DNA from 2 places in the Nocardioides secundeburneus genome. Region 2 is predicted to be linked to the other one. Evidence: predicted binding sites of a transcription regulator. Region 2 holds the regulator's gene; the other holds the start of a gene.
The links. Region 2 encodes HrcA, which represses chaperone genes, less so after heat shock. Its sites were predicted from a motif close to TTGGCACTCGNNNNNNNCGAGTGCCAA; they were not measured.
Positions count from the first base shown of each region.

Region 1 (7,376 bases), on a different contig from region 2:
CGGTGGCGGTGCCGTCGTCGGGCAGCGCCGGCACCAGCTGCAGGCGATCGCGGCGCACCCGGCGCGCGACGGCCTCGGACTGGGCGTCGAAGCGCTCGACGAACCCGGCGGTGCCGAGCGCGCGCATGCGGCGCAGGTCGCGACGCACGTGCCGGTGGTCGAGGCTGAAGTAGCGCGTCGCCGCCCGACGCGCCGCCACGACGGCGCGCCCCGCGTCGTCGTCCTGCCACCCGGCGAGGCCGATGTCGGCCGGTCGTTCGGCCCCGACCTCCGCCGCCTCGCTCGTGCGGTCGTGGACGAGCACCCCGGCCGTGGCCAGGACGACGAGCAGCAGGAAGGCCAGCAGGGCGACGAGCAGTCGCGGTGGGCGCGCCTCGTCCCCGTCGTCCATGCACCCTCCCCGGCTCTCGGACCCGACCCGGCTCAGCCTGGCACGCCCCCTGCGCCCCGCGCGCCCGTATCGGCAACTCCGCACACCCGGGCACGCACGAGGGCCCGGTGCCGAAGCACCGGGCCCTCGTGACCTCGTTCAGCTCACCTCAGCCACCTGCACGGCGCGCCGCGCGGGCGCGCCGGCTCGCGGCCGGGGTCGCCCGGAGCGAGCCCTGCGAGCGCAGGGCGTGCCCCGGACGTGGGGCGGCGCGGTCGCTCCAGGCGGCGCGCCACGCGCGAGCTCCGCTCGCGCCATCAATCAGTGGCCGTGGCCGTGACCGTGGCCGCCCGCGGCGTCGTCGTCCTCGTCCTCGGGCTTGTCGACGACGAGCGTCTCGGTGGTCAGCAGCATCGCGGCGATGGAGGTCGCGTTGATGAGCGCCGAGCGGGTGACCTTGACCGGGTCGAGGACGCCCTGGGCGACGAGGTCGCCGTACTCGCCGGTGGCGGCGTTGTAGCCCTGGCCGAGGCCGAGCTCGCGCACCTTGGTGGTGACGACGTAGCCGTTCTCGCCACCGTTCTCGGCGATCCAGCGCAGCGGCTCGTCGGCGGCCTTGCGGACGACGCGGACGCCGATCGCCTCGTCGCCGGTGAGGCCGAGGTCGTCAGCAAGCACGGAGACGGCGTGGATGATCGCGGAGCCACCGCCGGGGACGATGCCCTCCTCGATCGCGGCGCGCGTGGCGGAGACGGCGTCCTCGATGCGGTGCTTCTTCTCCTTGAGCTCGACCTCGGTGGCCGCGCCGACCTTGATCACGCAGACGCCGCCGGCGAGCTTGGCGAGGCGCTCCTGGAGCTTCTCGCGGTCCCAGTCGGAGTCGGTCGACTCGATCTCGGTCTTGATCTGGCCGACCCGGGCCTCGACCTCGGCGGCGTCGCCGGCGCCGTCGACGATCGTGGTGTTGTCCTTGGTGACGACGATGCGGCGGGCGGTGCCGAGGACGTCGAGGCCGACCTGGTCGAGCTTGAGCCCGACCTCAGGGGCGACGACCTGCGCGCCGGTGAGGGTCGCGATGTCCTGCATCATCGCCTTGCGGCGGTCGCCGAAGGCGGGGCTCTTGACCGCGACGGCGTTGAACGTGCCGCGGATCTTGTTCACCACCAGCGTCGAGAGCGCCTCGCCGTCGACGTCCTCGGCGAGGATGAACAGCGACTTGCCGGACTGGATGACCTTCTCGAGCAGCGGCAGGACCTCGGCGACCGAGCTGATCTTGCCCTGGTGCAGGAGGATGTAGGGGTCGTCGAGGACGGCCTCCATGCGCTCGGGGTCGCTGACGAAGTACTGGCTGATGTAGCCCTTGTCGAACTGCATGCCCTCGGTGAACTCGAGCTCGGTGCCCATGGTGTTGGACTCCTCGACCGTGATCACGCCGTCCTTGCCGACCTTGTCGAAGGCGTCGGCGAGCAGGTCGCCGATGTGGCTGTCGCGGCTCGAGATGGTGGCGACCGAGGCCATGTCGTCGCGGGTCTCGACCTCGCGGGCCGACTCGAGGAGGGCGTCGCTGACGGCCTGGGCGGCGAGGTCCATGCCGCGCTTGAGGCCCATCGGGTTGACGCCGGCCGCGACGGCGCGCAGGCCCTCGTGGACCATCGCCTGGGCGAGCACGGTGGCGGTGGTGGTGCCGTCGCCGGCGACGTCGTTGGTCTTGGTGGCCACCTCCTTGGTCAGCTGGGCGCCGAGGTTCTCGAACGGGTCGTCGAGCTCGACCTCACGGGCGACGGTGACGCCGTCGTTGGTGATGGTCGGCGCGCCCCACTTCTTGTCGAGGACGACGTAGCGGCCCTTGGGACCGAGGGTGACCTTGACGGCGTTGGCGAGGGCGTCGACGCCACGCTCGAGCGCGCGGCGGGCGTTCTCGTCGAACTCCAGGATCTTGGGCATGAGGAACTAGCTCCTAGGCAGAACGGTGGGTGGAACAGAACGGGTCGTGTGCCCGCGGCCGGTCAGGAGACCGGCCAGAGGCACACGACCCGGAGTGATCGCTGAGGATCAGGAGACGACGGCGAGGACGTCGCGGGCGGAGAGGATGAGGTACTCCTCGCCGGCGTACTTGACCTCGGTGCCGCCGTACTTGCTGTAGATGACCTTGTCGCCGACGGCGACGTCGAGCGGGACACGGTTGCCGTTGTCGTCGACGCGGCCGGGGCCGAGGGCGATGACCTCACCCTCCTGCGGCTTCTCCTTGGCGGTGTCCGGGATGACCAGGCCGGAGGCCGTGGTCTGCTCGGCCTCGAGGGCCTTGACGACGATGCGGTCCTCGAGAGGCTTGATGTTGACCGACACTTCGGATCAACCTCCACTTTCGGTGTTGTGCTCGGGCTGACAGGGGGCCTGCGGGTGTACGCCGTCGCGGGGGTCGTACGTCGCAAGCGCTGGCACCCTCGGGGCGAGAGTGCCAGCACCGAAACTAGCACTCCCCAGGTGCGAGTGCCAGGAGCACCCCTGCGAGACTCGACGGGTGGACCTCGACGCCTTCCAATGGCTGCTCACCGACGACGGCCAGCAGCTGCTGGCACGGGCCGGCGAGCTCGCGGCGGTCGAGCCCGAGCCGCTGCGCGTGCAGGCCGAGCTGCGGCGGCAGGACTCCCCCGACCGGGTCGCCGCAGCGCTCACCCAGGTCGAGCTGCGCCGGCGCGCCGAGCCGAAGCTCGGCCCGAGCGCGGCGCGGATGTACTTCACGCCCGACGGCCTCGAGCAGGCCACGCGTCTCAGCGTCGCGCGGCACCGCGCCGCGCGCCTGACGGCGTTCGAGGCCCGCACCCACGTCGACCTCGGGTGCGGCATCGGCGGCGACCTCGTCGCCGTCGCCGAGGCCGGCATCACCTGCGCCGGCGTCGACCTCGACCCCGTGCGGGTGGCGGTCGCCGAGGCCAACCTCGCCGCGCTCGGCCTGCCGGGCGCCGTCCAGGTGGCCGACGCGACGCGGGTCGACACCAGCCCGTTCGACGTCGCCTACGCCGACCCGGCGCGCCGCACCGGCGCCGGTCGCACCTTCCGCGCCGAGGACTGGACGCCGCCGTGGTCGTTCGTCGAGACGCTGCTGGCGCGCGACTCGTGCGTCAAGGTCGCCCCCGGCATCCCGCACGCGCTCGTGCCCGGCGGCGTCGAGGCCGAGTGGGTCAGCGACCGGGGCGAGGTGAAGGAGGCCGCGCTCTGGTCGGGCCGGCTCGCCACCACCGCCCGCCGCGCCACCGTGATCGGCGCGACCGGGCTCGCCACCCTCACCGACGACGACGACCCGGGGCCGGCGGCGGTCGGCGTCCGTGGCGTCGGCGCCTACCTCTACGAGCCCGACGGCGCCGTCGTCCGCGCCGGGCTGGTGACGGCGGTCGCCGCCGGCGTCGAGGGAGGGCTCGTCGACGAGCACATCGCCTACGTCACCGCCGACGCCTCGTTCCGCACGCCGTTCGCCCGCGGCTACCGGGTGCTGGAGCACCTGCCCTACCGCGAGAAGCAGCTGCGCGCGGCCCTGCGCGAACGCGGCGTCGGACGGCTCACGATCAAGAAGCGCGGCGTCGACGTCGTGCCGGAGCAGCTGCGCAAGCGCCTCGCCCTGCAGGGCGACGCCGAGGCGACCATCGTGCTCACCCGGGTGTCGGGTCAGGGCACCGCGCTGCTGGTCGAGCCCTTCTGAGACGACTCCGCCGCGGCCGGCGCCCCGGCCGCCAGGTGCAGCCGCGACAAGGGGTGCCCGCGCAGCGGGACGGCGAGCAGCGACCACACGTCGCCCACGACGGCGCGCTCGCCCCCGCGGGCCTCGACGACCTGCGTGAGCCAGTCGCGCACCTCGATCACGATCGTCTCGTCGCCGGTGACGACGGAGGCCGCGAGACAGCCGACGACGTGGTCGACGTGCCCGACCAGGTCGGGCCACCAGACAGGTTGGAGGCGACGATCGGCGTGGCCCATCCGGTCGAGCAGCCGGGCGACGACCCCCTCGACGAGCACGTGCCGCTGCTCCACGAGCCACTCGCCCTCGACGTCGCCGGGGGTGCGGTCGGGGACGGGCACCTGCTCGAGCCGGCCGGGCAGCTGCTCGAGCACGTCGATGGCCTCGGCGAGGTCGGCGGCGTAGGCCGTCGCCCCGAGGGCCGCGGCACGGGCGGGGTCTCCCCCGAACGCGCTGCCGCCGACGACGACCGGGATGCCCATCGACCGCAGCTCGGCGAAGACCCGCTTCTGCGGCGCCAGCGACGACGTCAGCGAGGCGCTGAACAGCACTGCGTGCGGGCGGGTGAGCAGCACCTCGCGCACCAGGTGGTCGGGGTCGGGGTCGCCGCCGAGGTAGCTCACCCGGAAGCCGGCCCACCCGAGTCCCTCGGCGATGACCAGGGCCGGCAGCGAGTGCCGCTCGGTCTCGACGCAGGCCACCACGACGGTCGGGCGGTCGGGGTCGGGCTCGGGCGCGAACGAGCCGAGCCAGTGCACCAGGCCCTCGTTGATGGCGGTCGCCTCGTGCTCCTGCTCCACGCTCCACAGCCCGGAGAGCCACAGCTCGCCGATGCGCGCCTGCGCCGGGACGACGAGCTCGTCGATCAGCTCGGTCGCGGTGCGCCCGGCCTCGTGCTCGGCCTTGACGATCGTCAAGGCGGCGGCCCGGTCTCGGGACTCGAGTGCGGCCCAGTAGTCGGAGCGGAGCTGGTTCATCGAGCCATTTCGTCGGCGGACGTGGAGTCGATCGTGGCCGCTCGCGAGACGGCGACCGTCCAGCCACCCAACGTCATCGAGAAGTCACTGGATATACCCGCAAGGGTGTGACTAGCGTGCTGACCCGTGTTCGCCCTCCTCGGTCGCATCGCCTCCCGCCGTCCGTGGTTCGTCGTCCTGGCCTGGATCGCCGCCGCCGTCGTGGTGGTCTCCTTCGCCCCGACCCTCGAGACCACCCAGGAGCAATCGGAGTTCCTCCCGGACCACTACGAGTCGGTCAAGGCGATCGACCTTCAGTCCGCTTCCTTCCCCGGCGCCACCACGCCGGCGGCGCTGATCGTCTTCGAGCGCACCGACGGCGGCACGCTGACCGCCGACGACCAGACGACGATCGCCGACGTCGCGAAGCGGCTCGGCCCCGAGCTCGGCGCGAAGACGTTCGTGCAGCAGGTCGTGACCACCGGTCCCGACGGCAGCCCCAACGTGTCGCAGGACGGCGTCGCCCAGATCGGCGTCGTCGGGCTCGCCGAGGGCGCCACCGGCTTCGACCCGCAGGCCTTCGACGACGCCGAGCAGCTGCGCACCGACCTCGACGACCTCCTCGCGGGCACCGACCTCACCGCGCTGACCACCGGCTCGGTGCCCCAGGGCCTCGACTCGCAGGACTCCGCCGAGACGACGCTGCTGATCGTCGGCGTCGCCACGATCGTGCTCATCGTGGGCCTGCTCGCCATCATCTTCCGCAGCGTCGTCATCTGCCTGCTGCCGGTGGCCACGGTGCTCGTCGTCTCGCCGATCGCCACCGGTCTCATCGCCTGGGCCAACGAGATCTTCGACCTCAGGGCCGACTCCTCGATCGAGACGATCATGGTCGTCGTCCTCTACGGCATCGGCACCGACTACATCCTGTTCTTCCTGTTCCGCTACCGCGAGGCTCTGCGCAGGGGCGAGGAGACGAAGGACGCCGTCGTCGACGCCCTCGAGCGCGCCGGCGAGGCCATCGCCTCGGCCGGCGGAGCCGTGATCGTGGCGTTCTCGGCGCTGCTGCTCAGCTCGCTCGGCATCTTCCGCGCCATCGGGCCCGCGCTCGCGATCGCCGTCGCCGTCACGCTGCTGGCCGCGCTCACCCTGGTGCCGGCCGTCATCACGCTGCTCGGCCGGGCCCTGTTCTGGCCGTCGAAGGCGTGGCGCAAGGAGCCCGAGGCCGCCCGGTTCGGACGGGCCGGTCAGTCGGTCGGACGCCGTCCGGGCGTGTTCGCGGGTGTGTCGGGCCTGGTCATGGTGGTGCTGGCCCTCTTCGCGCTGCAGTTCAACGCCTCGTTCGACTTCAACTCCAGCCTCCCCGACGACGTCGAGTCGACCGAGGGGCTCAAGACCTTCCAGGAGCACTTCTCCGCCGGCGCGAGCGAGCCGGTGCCGGTGCTGGTGAAGTCCGACGACGGGCGGCTCGACCCGGCCGCGTTGAAGACCTACGCCGAGGCCCTCGGCAAGGCCGAGGGCGTCGACCAGGTGTACCCGCCACAGGTCTCCGACGACGGCACCGTCGCCCAGATCAGCCTGGTCCTCGACTCCGACCCGACCTCCGACACCGCCCTGAAGGACGTCGACGGCCCGATCCGCGACGTCGCCCACTCGGCCGCGCCCGCGGGCACCGAGGCGTACGTCGGCGGCACCCCGTCGGTGTTCGCCGACCTCCAGAAGGCGATGGCGCGCGACTACAAGGTGGTCTTCCCGGTGGCCGCGATCGTGATCATGCTGATCCTCGCGCTGCTGCTGCGCAGCCTCGTCGCGCCGTGGTACCTCATGGCCGCCGTCGGCCTCGGCTTCGCCGCCACCCTCGGCACGACGGTGCTGGTCTTCCAGCACGCGGTGGGCGAGAACGGCCTCATCTTCCTGCTGCCGATCTACATCTACCTGTTCGTCACCGCGCTGGGCACCGACTACAACATCCTCATGGTGGCCCGCCTGCGCGAGGAGGCGCGGGCCGGACGCGAGCCCCGCGCCGCGGCGGCCGAGGCGATCAAGCACGCCGGCCCGACCATCGCCGCCGCCGGCGTCATCCTGGCCGGCACGTTCGCCTCCCTGATGCTCGGCGGCAACGCGTTCTTCCAGTCGATGGGCTTCGCGCTCGCCTTCGGCATCCTGGTCGCGGCGTTCGTGATGTCGATGTTCTTCACCCCGGCCCTCACCGCCATGCTCGGCCACGCCGCGTGGTGGCCGGGGCACGCCGACGAGGTGCGCGAGGAGAAGGTCGACGCCGCGCCCTGACCCCGCTAGGCGCCGAGGCTCTCCTTCT
Region 1 covers NZ_JBDUUE010000007.1:239,032-246,407, reverse strand. Annotated here, with positions in the region: gene ABFT23_RS19870 (hypothetical protein) at 1-391, opposite strand, end outside; gene groL (chaperonin GroEL) at 692-2,314, opposite strand; gene groES (co-chaperone GroES) at 2,423-2,716, opposite strand; gene ABFT23_RS19855 (class I SAM-dependent methyltransferase) at 2,892-4,067, shown strand; gene ABFT23_RS19850 (cobalamin B12-binding domain-containing protein) at 4,034-5,080, opposite strand; gene ABFT23_RS19845 (MMPL family transporter) at 5,207-7,348, shown strand; gene ABFT23_RS19840 (MBL fold metallo-hydrolase) at 7,354-7,376, opposite strand, start outside.
Region 1: the regulator HrcA is predicted to act here: its motif matches at 2,841-2,867, upstream of groES (co-chaperone GroES).

Region 2 (7,376 bases):
AGCTCGCCGCGATCGCCCTTCGGCAGGGCCTGCACGACGACGACGTCGGGCTCGGGGCGGGGGTGGTGCGACACCTCGGCGGCGGTCACCTCCAGTCGTCGCTTGCCGACGCCGGCGACCTCACCGACCACCGACGTGCCGGCGCCGTCGGTGAGCACGAGCCGCTCGCCGACGCGCATGCGCCGCACCGCGACGGCGTGGTGCGCCTCGTCGCCGTCGACGACGACCCTCGCTCCCGGAGCGACGCCGTCGAGCGACGGCACGAGGTGGACCGGGAGCGACATCAGTGGCCGAACAGGCGCCCGAAGACCGACTTCTGCTGCGCCTTGACCTGGCCGGTGGGCCGCTCCTCGTCGCGCAGGCGGGCCAGCTCGCGCAGCAGCTCCTCCTGGCGCGCGTCGAGGCGGCCGGGCGTCTCGACGATCGTGGTGACGACGAGGTCGCCGCGACCACCGCGCAGCCCGGGGACACCCCGGCCGCGCAGCACCGTCTCGGCCCCGGACTGGGTGCCGGCGGGGACCTCGAGCTCGAAGCTGGTCTCGACGCCCGAGCCGGCGCCGTCCTCGACGTCGGCCTCGAGGGTGGGCAGCGTGAGCGTGGTGCCGAGCGCGGCCGCGGTCATGGGCAGCGTGACGGTGCAGTGCAGGTCGTTGCCGTGCCGGGTGAAGGTCTCGTGGGGCGCGACGTGGATCTCGACGTAGAGGTCGCCGGCCGGGCCGCCGCCGGGGCCGACCTCGCCCTCCTCGGCGAGCTGCACGCGGGTGCCGGTGTCGACGCCGGCCGGGATCTTGATGGTCAGCGTGCGGCGCGAGCGCACCCGGCCGTCGCCGGAGCACTCGCGGCACGGGTCGGGGATGATCGTGCCGAAGCCGCGGCACGCGGCGCACGGGCGCAGCGTGCGCACCTCGCCGAGGAACGAGCGCTGCACGTGGGCCACCTCGCCCTGCCCGCGACAGGTCTCGCACGGCACCGGGTGGCTGCCCGGCGCGGCGCCGTCGCCGTGGCAGGTGGTGCACACGACGGCCGTGTCGACCTTGAGCTCCTGCGAGACGCCGAACGCCGCCTCGGCGAGCTCGATCTCGACCCGGATGAGCGCGTCCTGGCCGCGACGCACCCGCGAGCGGGGTCCACGTCCGGCCCCCGGGCCACCCTGGCCGCCGAAGAAGGCGTCCATGATGTCGGTGAACGAGAAGCCGGCGCCCTGACCGCCGGCGAAGCCCCCGAACGCGTCGCCTCCGCGGTCGAAGGCGGCGCGCTTCTGCGGGTCGGAGAGCACCTCGTAGGCGGCCGTGACCTCCTTGAAGCGGTCCTGCGTCGCGGGGTCGGGGTTGACGTCGGGGTGCAGCTGGCGGGCGAGCTTGCGGTAGGCCTTCTTGATCGTGTCGGCGTCGGCGTCGCGGGCGACGCCCAGCAGCTCGTAGGGGTCCTGAGGCACGGGTTTCCTTCGGGTGGTTCGCGGTGTGGTGCGGGGCGGGTCCGGTCAGGACTCGTCGAGGATGCGGGAGACGTAGCGGGAGACGGCGCGCACGGCGGCCATGGTGCCGGGGTAGTCCATGCGGGTGGGCCCGACGATGCCGAGCGTGGCCAGGGCGTCGTCGTGGGGCCCGTAGCCGGTGGTGACGACGCTGGTGGAGGCGAACTCCTCGATGGGGCCCTCGGCGCCGATGCGCACGGTGACGGTGCCCGAGGCCGAGGCCTCGCCGAGCAGCTGGAGCAGCACGACGTGCTCCTCGAGCGCCTCGAGCAGCGGGCGGACGGCGGAGTCGAAGCTGTCGCCGTAGCGGGCCAGGTTGGCCGCTCCGCCGACCGCGACCCGCTCGTCGGAGCGGTGGTCGCTCATGGCGTCGACGAGCACCTGGACGACGGCCGCGGTGGCGGCGTCGTGCGGCTCGTCGGCGGCCGCGAGGTCGCCGAGCGCGGTGACGGCCGCGCCGATGACCTCGCCGGTGACGCTGAGGTTGAGCCGGCTGCGCAGGCGGGCGAGGTCGTCGTCGGGCAGGTCGGCGTCGAGGTCGACGACGCGCTGCTCGACGCGGCCGGTGCTGAGGATGAGGATGACCAGCAGCCGGTCGGGGGCGAGCGCGACGACCTCGACGTGGCGCACGGTCGAGCGGCTGAGCACGGGGTACTGCACGACCGCGACCTGGCGGGTGAGCTGCGAGAGCAGGCGGACGCTGCGGCTGACGACGTCGTCGAGGTCGACCGCGCCGTCGAGGAAGCTCGCGATGGCCCGCTTCTCGGCCACGCTCAACGGCTTGACCGCACCGAGCCGGTCGACGAAGAGGCGGTAGCCCTTGTCGGTGGGCACGCGGCCGGCGCTGGTGTGCGGCTGGGTGAGGTAGCCCTCCTCCTCGAGGGCCGCCATGTCGTTGCGCACGGTGGCCGGCGAGACGTTGAGCCCGTGGCGCTCGACGAGGGCCTTGGAGCCGACCGGCTCCTCGGTGGCGACGTAGTCCTGCACGATCGCCCGCAGGACCGCGAGGCGGCGCTCCTCCTGCACGGTGACCTCCCGGGCTCGACGACGGACGACCTGACGCACGACGCCTGGCACTCCGAGACGTCGAGTGCCAAGCCTACCGTCCTGCGGAACCCGGGTGGACGTCGTCCGTCGCCAAGGTTAGGCTTGCCTTACGTTGCGCACCGCGACCTACCTCGCGCGACGTCCCGCCGCCGGAGGAGACCGCATGACCAGCCTCGACCACCACACCTCGACCGGTGACCCCGCGCTGCTCGCGGCGGCCGCCCGGGCCGTGCTCGCGTGCCCGGCCGCCGTCAACCTCGTGGTCGACGGCGTCGACGACGTGCTCGGCGACCTCGGCGACCCCACCGAGGGTGGCCGCGGCGAGCTCGGCATGCAGGACATCGCCGGCGTGCCGACGTTCTCCAGCCCCGCCGGCACCCGCCTCGTCGAGGCCGCGGCCCGCGGACGCCGCGCGCTGCTGACCCTCGAGAGCGGCCTCGGCCCGGCCGCCTCCGCCGACCGCGACGCCGTGCTCACCCTCGGGGGCCGGCTCGAGCGCCGCGGGCAGGAGGCCTGCGAGTGCTGCACCGAGGTGCGCGAGACCGTCGTGCTCGTCGTCGACGTCGTCGTGCTCAGCCGCCCGCAGCGCGGCGGCGACCAGGTGCGGGTCCCGGTCGCGGCCTTCCGCTCCCCCGCCCACGTGCTCAACCGCGGCTACCTGCAGCGCTCGGCCGAGCACGCCAACCTGTGCCACCAGGACGAGCTGCGCCGCGCCGTCTCGACCACCACCGGCACCCGCCTGGCCGAGGTCGTCGGTGTCTCCCTCAGCGGCCTGACCGCCACCGGCGTCGAGGTGCAGTGGGTCGACGTCACCGGCGCCCATCGCACCCGGCTGCGCTTCCCACGGGCGGCCACCAGCACCGACGACCTCGGCGACCTGCTGCGCGGCGAGCTGCACGCCGGGCTCTGCTAGAACCGCCTCTGCTAGAACGGCCGGGTGCCCTTCACCGAGATCGCCGACCGCGTCTGGGTGGCGCGCTACCCCTGGTTCGACGTCAACGTCACGGTCGTCGGTGGCGACCGCGGCCTGCTCGTCGTCGACACCCACGCCTCCGCCGAGGCGGCCCGTGAGGTCGTCGACGACGTCCGCGCCCTCGGTGCCGGGGAGGTGGTCGAGGTCGTCAACACCCACGAGCACTTCGACCACACCTTCGGCAACGCCACGCTGCGCGCGGCCTACGGCGACGTCCCGATCCACGCCCACGAGAGCGCGGCCGAGTCGACGCTCGCGGCCGGACGCCGCGTCCAGGCCCTCTACGAGGCCGAGGCCGGAGAGGCCGCCGACCCGCACCGCGCCGAGGTGCTGGCCACCGAGATCGTGGTCGCCGACCACACGTTCTCCTCGGCGCGCGTGCTCGACCTCGGCGACCGCTACGTCGAGCTCGTCCACCCCGGGCGCGGCCACACCGCCGGCGACGCCGTCGTCCGGGTGCCCGACGCCGACGTCGTGCTCGCCGGCGACCTGATCGAGGAGTCCGCCGACCGCGACGCGACCCCCGGCTTCGGCGCCGAGTGCTGGCCGCTCGAGTGGCCGCTCACCCTCGACGTCGTGCTCGGCCTCTGCACCCGGTCGACCGTCGTCGTGCCCGGGCACGGCACCGTCGTCGACCGCGAGTTCGTCGAGCAGCAGCGCAACGACATCGGCATCGTCGCCGAGACGATCCGCGACCTCGCCGGCCGGGGCGTGCGGGTCGACGAGGCGCTGGGCGCGGCCGAGCAGTGGCCGTTCCCGGCCCGCTACCTCGCCGACGCCGTCGTCCGCGGCTACGAGCACCTGCCCCGGTCGCAGAAGCGACTTCCCCTGCTCTGAGGTGAGGCGACGGCGCCCGGGCGCGGCCTACGGTCGCGAGATGAGCGAGACCGACCCGGCGCCCGAGGCGATCGACGACGACCAGCTGCCCGACGACGTGCGCCCGGGCGAGGACAACCCGCTCGCCGACGGCCTCGGCGACAACGAGACGGTCGGCGACCTGCTCACCGACGGCAAGCGGCCCGAGCAGTCCGACGACCGGTCGACCGGGTCACAGGACGGTGACGACGGCGCGTCCTGACGCCCGCGCCCCGGTCCGCGCCCTAGCGTCGGCGAGGTGGATCGATACGGCACCGACGTCCTGAGCGGCGACTGGCGCGTCCCGAAGCGCGGCCGCGCCACCGAGGCGACCGCCGACCTCGGCGTCGTCGTCGAGGAGGTGATGACCGACTTCGTGGGCGAGGTCGTCGCCGTCGACCGCGACCTCGACACCCTCACGCTCGAGGACCGTCGCGGCAAGCGGCGCACCTTCCCCCTCGGCCCCGGCTTCCTGCTCGAGGGCAAGCCGGTCGTGCTGGTCGCGCCGATCCGTCAGGTCGCCCCGGCCAAGCCGACGCGCACGGCGTCCGGCTCGGTGGCGGTGCACGACACCAAGGCACGCGTGGCGCGAGCCAGCCGGATCTTCGTCGAGGGCCGCCACGACGCCGAGCTCGTCGAGAAGGTGTGGGGCGACGACCTGCGCATCGAGGGCGTCGTCGTCGAGCTGCTCGACGGCGTCGACCACCTCGAGTCGGTGCTCGCCGAGTTCGGCCCCGGCCCCACGCGCAAGGTGGGCGTGCTCGTCGACCACCTCGTGCCCGGCTCGAAGGAGCAGCGCGTCGCCGCGAAGGTCGAGGGCCCGCACGTCCTGGTCGTCGGCCACCCCTTCGTCGACGTGTGGGCCGCGGTCAAGCCCGAGCGCATCGGCCTCGAGCGCTGGCCCGACGTGCCGCGCGAGGTGGAGTGGAAGAAGGGCGTCTGCGCCGCCCTCGGGTGGCCGCACGACACCCAGGCCGACATCGCCCGCGCCTGGAAGCAGATCCTCGGCCGCGTCGACTCCTTCGCCGACTGCGACCCCGCTCTTCTCGGCCGCGTCGAGGAGCTCATCGACTTCGTGACCGCCGAGGACTGACCGCAGTCTCTCAGAGCAGGTCGCGCACGACCGCGTCGGCGAGCAGCCGGCCGCGGTCGGTGAGCACCAGCCGGTCCCGCTCGACGCTCGCCAGACCGTCGGCGACGACCTGCGGCACGGCGGCCCGTCCGGCGTCGTCGAGCACACCGAGGGGCAGCCCGTCGCGCAGCCGGACCTCCAGCAGCACCCGTTCGACCCGGCGGGTCTCGTCGTCGAGCACCTCCCGGGCGTGCGCCGGCGAGCGACCGGCTGCGATGCGCTCGGCGTAGGCCGCCGGGTGCTTGACGTTCCACCAGCGGGTGCCGCCGACGTGCGAGTGGGCGCCCGGGCCGACGCCCCACCAGTCGGCGCCGCGCCAGTAGGCCAGGTTGTGACGGCACGGCTCGCCCCAGTTCGAGACCTCGTACCAGCCCAGCCCCGCCGACGTGAGCCGCTCGTCGGCGGCGACGTACTTGTCGGCGAGGTCGTCGTCGTCGGGCATCGGGACGACGCCGCGCCGCACGTTGCGCGCCAGGGCCGTGCCGTCCTCGACGATGAGGGCGTAGGCCGAGACGTGGTCGGGCCGGCAGGCGAGCGCGGTGTCGAGCGAGGTCTCCCAGTCGGCGAGCGACTCCCCCGGCGTGCCGTAGATCAGGTCGAGGCTGACGTTGTCGAACCCGGCGGCGCGAGCCGCCTCGACCACCCGCGGCACCCGCTCGGGGTCGTGCGTGCGGTCGAGCACCCGCAGCACGTGGCTCACCGACGACTGCATGCCGAACGAGATCCGGTTGTAGCCGGCCTCCCGCAGCGCCTCGAGGTCGGCCGGCGTGACCGAGTCGGGGTTCGACTCGGTGGTCACCTCGACGCCCGGAGCCAGCCCGAACTCGGCGTCGATCGCGGCGAGCACCGCACCGAGGTCGGACGGCGGCAGGAGGGTCGGTGTGCCGCCACCGAGGAAGACGGTGTGCACGGGCAGGTCGCGGTCGCCGAGGACGCCGCGCGCGAGCCGGACCTCCTCGACCGCCTGGGCGGCGTAGGTGGCGCGGCTCACCCCCGGGCCGAGCTCGTCGGCGGTGTAGGTGTTGAAGTCGCAGTAGCCGCAGCGCACCGAGCAGTACGGCACGTGCACGTAGAACGAGAGCCCGCCCGCGCCGAGGTCGCGCAGCGCCGTCGACGGCAGCGCGCCGTCGTCCGGCACCGGGTCACCGGGAGGCAGGGCGGACGGCATGCCTCCAGTCTCGGGGGCGGTGGGTGAGCCACCGAATCCGGCCCGGGGCCGTGGCTCACGCACCGCCCCGGTGGACGACGTCAGACCGGCACGTTGAGCGTGAACGTGTACCCGTCTGCGACCGAGCCGGTCACGGCGGCCATCTGCAGCGAGTAGCCGTCGGAGAAGATGCCGTCGGAGTCGAGGCTCACCTGCGAGAAGGTCGAGACGCTCGCGTCGTAGCCCTCGCGACGCCGTAGACCTCGGCGCAGGTCGCCTCGGGGATCGCGAGCTGCGAGGTGCGCAGCTTGTTCTCCGCCGAGGTCGCCTCGTCGACGCTCGGGTAGACCTCGAAGTGCATGTGCGGCCACCGTCCGGCGTAGCAGGCCGGGAAGATCGTCGTGAACTCGACCACGCCGTCGGCGTCGGCCACCTGCACGCCGCGCAGGTAGTTGGCGTCGACCGCGTCGCCGTCGTACATCGAGTAGCTGCCGTCGCGGTCGCAGTGCCACAGGTACAGCGCGGCACCCTCGAGGATCGTGGCGTCGGTGCCGTCGAGGTCGTAGACCTTCATGCGCACCGTCACCGGCACGCCCTCGGCCGTGCCGCTCGCGCTGCCGAAGCTCGTCGTGATGTCGCTGCGGACGACGCCCGACTGCCCCAGCACGTCGGGCCCGTTGGAGCCGTCGCCCGGGTAGGGGCCGGCGGTCTCCTCGGGGATCTCGCCCTCGGCGACCTCGACGCTGCT
Region 2 covers NZ_JBDUUE010000003.1:175,472-182,847, reverse strand. Annotated here, with positions in the region: gene ABFT23_RS08960 (16S rRNA (uracil(1498)-N(3))-methyltransferase) at 1-284, opposite strand, end outside; gene dnaJ (molecular chaperone DnaJ) at 284-1,435, opposite strand; gene hrcA (heat-inducible transcriptional repressor HrcA) at 1,481-2,500, opposite strand; gene ABFT23_RS08945 (hypothetical protein) at 2,685-3,434, shown strand; gene ABFT23_RS08940 (MBL fold metallo-hydrolase) at 3,459-4,331, shown strand; gene ABFT23_RS08935 (hypothetical protein) at 4,372-4,572, shown strand; gene ABFT23_RS08930 (DUF3097 domain-containing protein) at 4,609-5,442, shown strand; gene hemW (radical SAM family heme chaperone HemW) at 5,453-6,649, opposite strand; gene ABFT23_RS08920 (dioxygenase family protein) at 6,837-7,376, opposite strand, start outside.